Regions from separate parts of the Comamonas humi genome, predicted to be linked through region 2. Evidence: riboswitches for the same ligand, from Rfam matches in the RefSeq annotation. Region 2 holds a riboswitch; the other holds the start of a gene.
The links. Region 2 has a riboswitch for S-adenosylhomocysteine ahead of ahcY (adenosylhomocysteinase). Riboswitches for the same ligand answer to the same signal wherever they lie in the genome.
Positions count from the first base shown of each region.

Region 1 (3,411 bases), on a different contig from region 2:
GGCGGCGGGCTGCAGATGCACTTGGCGCCCTCGTAGCCGTTGTCCAGGTGCGAGGCGGTGAGGAACAGGTACTGGGGGCAGGTCTCGGCATAGATGCGCAGCCCGTGGCCGTGGGCCCAGCGGATCTGGTCGATGGCCTCGCGCCCCGAGACGTGGACGATCAGGATGGGCACGTCCACCAGCTCGGACAGCGCGATCGCCCGGTGCGTCGCCTCGCGCTCGACCACCATGGGGCGCGCCTCGGCGTGGTACTTGGGCGCGGTGTGGCCGGCGGCCTCCAGCGCCTCGGTCAGCCAGGCGATGCAGTCGGTGTTCTCGGCATGCACCATCGCCAGCGCGCCATGCCGGCGCGCGACCGCCAGGCACTGCAGGATCTGGCGGTCGTCGAGCTTCATGTCGTCGTAGGTCATGTAGATCTTGAACGAGGTGTAGCCCTGGGCGATCAGGCCGGGCAGCTCCTCGTTCAGCACCGCGGCCGTGGGGTCGGTGACGATCATGTGGAAGGCATAGTCCACCAGCGCCTTGCCGTCGGCGCGGCGGTGGTAGTCGGCCACGGCGGCGCGCAGCGACTCGCCCTGGATCTGGGCGGCGAAGGGGATGACGGTGGTGGTGCCGCCGCAGGCCGCCGAGCGCGTGCCGGACAGGAAGTCGTCCGCCATCTTCAGCCCGTCGCCCATGGGCTGGTCGAAGTGGCAGTGGGCGTCCACGCCGCCCGGCAGCACCAGCTTGCCGCGGGCGTCGATTTCGTCCGCGCCGGGCGCCAGCCCCTTGCCGAGCGCCACGATCTGGCCGCCCTGGATGCCGATGTCCGTCTCCATGGTTTCGCAGGCGGTGGCGACCAGGCCATGGCGGATCACCAGGTCATAGGTGGGTTGCATGTGTCTTCCTGTTCTTCTGGGGGGAGGGTCTGATGGTGGTAATGTAAATGACATCTGTTATGCAATCAATCGGTAGTTTGTTTGTCGGATGTTTTGGTTTTGTATTTCGGATATCGGCCGCACGGCCATAAAAAACGTGCGCTTCGCGGGAAGCGCACGCCGAGGCGGTGCCTGCGCCGGCCGCCAAGCCCATGCCCGCACCAGAGCGCGGCGCCTGGCTTAAAATACCCAGCCTTGTCCCAAGGAGCGCTGCAGCAGGCCGGTGATAGCCGCGAACCTGTCAGGCTTGGGCAGGCGGCCGGGCGTGCCCGCGCTGCGCTTTGAACCCGTTCTTGGCAACGGCGCTCACCTGTTCTGTCCTCTGTTTCTGGTTTTCACAGGTGAGCTTGATGTCCGCTGCCGCGTCCCCGTCCTCCATTGCCGTCCCTCCCATGCGCCTGTCGGGCCTGGAGCCCGTCTTCATCGGCGAGGGCACGCTGTTCGTCAACGTGGGCGAGCGCACCAACGTCACCGGCTCCAAGGCCTTTGCGCGCATGATCCTCAACGAGCAGTACGAGGAAGCGCTGTCGGTGGCGCGCCAGCAGGTGGAGAACGGCGCCCAGGTCATCGACGTGAACATGGACGAGGCCATGCTCGACAGCAAGGCCGCCATGGTGCGCTTCCTGAACCTCATCGCCTCCGAGCCCGACATCGCCAAGGTGCCGGTGATGGTGGACTCGTCCAAGTGGGAGGTCATCGAGGCCGGCCTGCGCTGCCTGCAGGGCAAGGGCATCGTCAACTCCATCTCCATGAAGGAGGGCGTGGACAAGTTCAAGCACGAGGCCAAGCTGATCCGCCGCTATGGCGCGGCCGCCGTGGTCATGGCCTTCGACGAGAAGGGCCAGGCCGACACCTACCAGCGCAAGATCGAGATCTGCGAGCGCGCCTACCGCGTGCTGGTCGATGAGGTGGGCTTCCCGCCCGAGGACATCATCTTCGACCCCAACATCTTCGCCGTGGCCACCGGCATCGAGGAGCACAACAACTACGCGGTCGAGTTCATCGAGGCCACGCGCTGGATCAAGCAGAACCTGCCCGGCGCCAAGGTCAGCGGCGGCGTGTCCAACGTGAGCTTCTCCTTCCGCGGCAACGACCCGGTGCGCGAGGCCATCCACACCGTCTTTCTCTACCACGCCATTCAGGCGGGCATGGACATGGGCATCGTCAACGCCGGCATGGTCGGCGTCTACGACGACCTGGAGCCGCAGCTGCGCGAGCGCGTGGAGGACGTGGTGCTCAACCGCCGCCCCGACGCCGCCGAGCGCCTGCTGGAGATCGCCGAGGCCGCCAAGAGCGGCGCCAAGGACGAGAGCAAGAAGCTCGAATGGCGCGGCACGCCCGAGCACCCCAAGACCGTGGGCGAGCGCCTGTCGCATGCGCTGGTGCACGGCATCACCGACTTCATCGTCGCCGACACCGAAGAGGCCTACCAGCAGATCGTGGTGCAGGGCGGCGGCCGCCCGCTGCACGTGATCGAAGGCCCGCTGATGGACGGCATGAACATCGTCGGCGACCTGTTCGGCGCGGGCAAGATGTTCCTGCCCCAGGTGGTGAAATCCGCGCGCGTGATGAAGCAGGCCGTGGCCCACCTGATTCCCTACATCGAGGAAGAAAAGCGCCAGCAGGAAGCCGCGGGCCTGGACGTATCGAGCAAGGGCAAGATCGTCATCGCCACCGTCAAGGGCGACGTGCACGACATCGGCAAGAACATCGTCACCGTGGTCCTGCAGTGCAACAACTTCGAGGTCATCAACATGGGCGTGATGGTGCCCTGCCACGAGATCCTGGCCAAGGCCAAGGCCGAGGGCGCGGACATCATCGGGCTGTCGGGCCTGATCACGCCCAGCCTTGAAGAGATGCAGTACGTGGCCGGCGAGATGGACAAGGACGACTACTTCCGCATCAAGAAGATTCCGCTCTTGATCGGCGGAGCCACCTGCTCGCGCGTGCACACGGCCGTGAAGATCGCGCCCAAGTACGACGGCCCCGTGGTCTACGTGCCCGACGCCTCGCGCAGCGTGAGCGTGGCGCAGAGCCTGCTGGGCGAAGGCAAGCAGGCCTACCTGGACGAGCTGCTGACCGACTACGACAAGGTGCGCCACCAGCACGCCAACAAGAAGAAGACGCCGCTGTGGCCGCTGGCCCAGGCCCGCGCCAATGCCACGGTGGTGGACTTCGCCGCCCACCCGCCCGTGGCGCCGCGCGCGCTGGGCCGCCGCGTGTTCAAGAATTTCGACCTGGCCGAGATCGCGCGCTACATCGACTGGGGCCCGTTCTTCCAGACCTGGGACCTGGCCGGGCCCTATCCCGCCATCCTCGACGACGAGGTCGTGGGCACCGAGGCGCGCAAGGTGCTGGCCGATGCGCAGGCCATGCTCAAGAAGATCATCGAAGGCCGCTGGCTCACCGCCAACGGCGTGATGGCGCTGTACCCCGCCAACCGCGTGGGCGATGACATCGTGTTCTACGGCGACGAATCGCGCAGCACCGAGCT
Region 1 is NZ_BAAGSH010000016.1:164,507-167,917, forward strand. Features, by position in the region: gene hydA (dihydropyrimidinase) at 1-878, opposite strand, end outside; S-adenosyl-L-homocysteine riboswitch at 1,114-1,232, shown strand; gene metH (methionine synthase) at 1,268-3,411, shown strand, end outside.
Region 1: it holds a riboswitch for S-adenosylhomocysteine, as region 2 does, so the genes downstream of both, metH (methionine synthase) here and ahcY (adenosylhomocysteinase) in region 2, are expected to answer to the same signal.

Region 2 (3,411 bases):
GCGGGAATCTCGTCGCCGTTCTTGGCCACCTGGACCCACGGCGCCAGCGGCGACAGCCGCCATTGCACGCCGGCGGCGATCAGGCGCTGCGCCTGCGAACGCGTGGACGCATGGCCTGCATCCACCAGAAAAACATCGGCGCGCATGGCGCTGTCCTCTCTTGTTTTGATAGCTACTGGCGCTTGTTGCTGGCCGAATTCAAATGCTTTTCTATTTAAAAACGGCTGATGGCAAGCGCCAGAAGCTATTGCTTTAGTAGCGGTAGGTATCGGGCTTGTAAGGGCCCTGCTTGCTCACGCCGATGTAGGCGGCCTGGCTGTCGGTCAGCTCGGTGAGCTGGGCGCCGACCTTCTTCAGGTGCAGGCGGGCGACCTTTTCGTCGAGCACCTTGGGCAGCACGTAGACCTTGCCGACCTCGTAGGCGTCGGTGCGGGTGAACAGCTCGATCTGCGCCAGGGTCTGGTTGGCGAAGGAGTTGCTCATCACGAAGCTGGGGTGGCCGGTGGCGCAGCCCAGGTTCACCAGGCGGCCCTTGGCCAGCAGGGTGATCTTCTTGCCGTCGGGGAAGGTGATCTGGTCGACCTGGGGCTTGACCTCTTCCCACTCGTACTTCTCGATCGAGGCGACGTCGATCTCGTTGTCGAAGTGGCCGATGTTGCAGACGATGGCCTGGTCCTTCATCGCGGCCATGTGCTCGTGGCGGATGATGTCCTTGTTGCCGGTGGTGGTCACGAAGATGTCGCACTTGTCGGCGGCGTATTCCATGGTCACCACGCGGTAGCCTTCCATCGCGGCCTGCAGGGCGTTGATGGGGTCGATCTCGGTCACCCAGACCTGGGCCGACAGCGCGCGCAGCGCCTGGGCCGAGCCCTTGCCCACGTCGCCGTAGCCGGCCACGCAGGCGACCTTGCCGGCGATCATCACGTCGGTGGCGCGCTTGATGCCGTCCACCAGCGATTCGCGGCAGCCGTACAGGTTGTCGAACTTGCTCTTGGTCACCGAGTCGTTGACGTTGATGGCGCGGAACAGCAGCGTGCCCTTGGCCGACATCTCGTTGAGGCGGTGCACGCCGGTGGTGGTTTCCTCGGTCACGCCCATGATCTGGGCGCTCTTGCGGCTGTACCAGGTGGCGTCCTGCGCCAGCTTGGCCTTGATGGCGGCGAAGACGATGCGCTCTTCCTCGCTGCCGGGGTTGGCCAGCACGGACAGGTCCTTTTCGGCGCGCTTGCCCAGGTGCATGAGCATGGTGGCGTCGCCGCCGTCGTCCAGGATCATGTTCGGGCCTTCGCCCTCGGTGCCGGCGGCGCCGAATTCAAAGATCTTGTGGGTGTAGTCCCAGTAGTCTTCCAGCGACTCGCCCTTGATGGCGAACACCGGCGTGCCGGTGGCGGCGATGGCGGCGGCGGCGTGGTCCTGCGTCGAGAAGATGTTGCACGAGGCCCAGCGCACGTCGGCGCCCAGGGCCTTCAGCGTCTCGATCAGCACGGCGGTCTGGATGGTCATGTGCAGCGAGCCGGTGATGCGCGCGCCCTTCAGTGGCTGGGCAACAGCAAACTCCTCGCGCACGGCCATCAGGCCGGGCATCTCGGTCTCGGCGATGCGGATCTCTTTGCGGCCCCAATCGGCCAGGGTGATGTCGGCAATGGCCGAGTCTGCGGAAACGGGGCGAACGGCAGCGTTCATGGTTTTCTCCAGTGACGAATGAAAAACCACGTTCTGCGGGGAACTTGGGGGAAGAACACCTCACCGCACAGAAAGCGTGGGTGAGCGTCGTTGCGGGTGCAATGGACTAGAGCATTGCCGACTTTTCGAGCCTCGCACCGCCTGGTGCTGCAACGCTCCTCGAAAAGCGAAGAACGCGTATTGTAGCGGAGCCCTACAATCCCCGCAGACCCTTTTGCTGTTTTCCATGGCTTCCTCCCTGCACCGCACCAATTCGTTCGACATCCTCCGGATCAGTGCGGCCCTGGCCGTGATCGTGTGCCACCACTACTACATCAGCGACCGCCAGGGGCCGCCCTGGATGAACGTAGGCATGATCGGCGGCGTGGCGGTGATGACCTTCTTCACCATCAGCGGCTACCTGGTCACCGGCAGCTGGCTGCGCGAGCCGCGCCTGCTGCCCTTCGCCGCCAAGCGCCTGCTGCGTCTGTGGCCGGGCATGCTGGCGGCGGTGGTGCTCAACATCCTGGTGTTCGGCCTGGCCTTCACCAGCCTGCCCGCCCTGGACTTTCTGCGCCATCCGCAGACGTTGGAGTACTTCCGCAACCTGCTGCTGTACCGCGCCTATGTCAACCTGCCCGGCGTGTTCGAGCACAACCCGCTGGCCCTGCTGATGAACGGGCCGCTGTGGACGATCCCCATGGAGGCCATGTGCTATGCGGTGCTGGCCGCCGCCGGCGTGCTGGGACTCTTCCGCTACCGCTGGCTGGCCACGCTGGCGCTGCTCGGCTATGTGCTGGTGTTCATCGCGCGCTACAACGCCGACTTCACCGGCACCATGATGCACTGGTACGAGTACCCGGCCTACTTTGCCTGCGGCGCGCTGCTGGCGCTGCACCGCGACCGCTTCGCGCCGCACGCGCTGGCCATCACGGGCGGCCTGATCCCGATCGCGCTGTTCTTCTGGCTCACCGGGCTGCAGCACACCGCCGGCCTGCTGGTGCTGCCCGCGCTGCTGATCTTTCTGGGCTCGCAGTCCTCAGCCTTCTCCGGCCGACTCAGCCGGCTGGGCGACCCCTCCTACGGCATCTACCTGTCGGGCTGCCCGATCGCCCAGGCGGTGTACGCCACGTGGCCGGGCATGAACTTCTACGCCAGCATGCTGCTGTCCTGCCTGCTGGCGGTGCTGCTGGGCTACCTGCTCTGGCACGCCATCGAGTCGCCCGCGCTGCGGCTCAAGCGCCATCTGCCCGCGCCCGGCAGGACTCTCGGCCCCCGTCCTCGCCGCGCCGCCGAGGCCGGGTAAAATCGCCGCAGTTCCAGCCAGCGCCCGCTGGCTTTGTTTTTTGCCGCCCGCTCCGGGCTGGCTACAGCCCTAGCATCCGAACCGTGTCCTACGCACCCGAAACCCGCCGCCGCCGCACCTTTGCCATCATCTCCCACCCCGACGCCGGCAAGACCACGCTGACCGAAAAGCTGCTGCTGTTCTCGGGCGCGATCCAGATCGCCGGCGCCGTCAAGGGCCGCAAGGCCAGCCGCCATGCCACGTCGGACTGGATGGAGATCGAAAAGCAGCGCGGCATCTCGGTGGCCTCGTCGGTGATGCAAATGAGCTACCGCGACCACGTGGTCAACCTGCTCGACACCCCCGGCCACAAGGACTTCTCGGAAGACACCTACCGCGTGCTCACCGCCGTTGATTCGGCGCTGATGGTGATCGACGCGGCCAACGGCGTGGAATCGCAGACC
Region 2 is NZ_BAAGSH010000005.1:223,845-227,255, reverse strand. Features, by position in the region: gene ACYVKR_RS05375 (TlyA family RNA methyltransferase) at 1-146, opposite strand, end outside; gene ahcY (adenosylhomocysteinase) at 253-1,683, opposite strand; S-adenosyl-L-homocysteine riboswitch at 1,759-1,850, opposite strand; gene ACYVKR_RS05365 (acyltransferase family protein) at 1,910-2,968, shown strand; gene ACYVKR_RS05360 (peptide chain release factor 3) at 3,052-3,411, shown strand, end outside.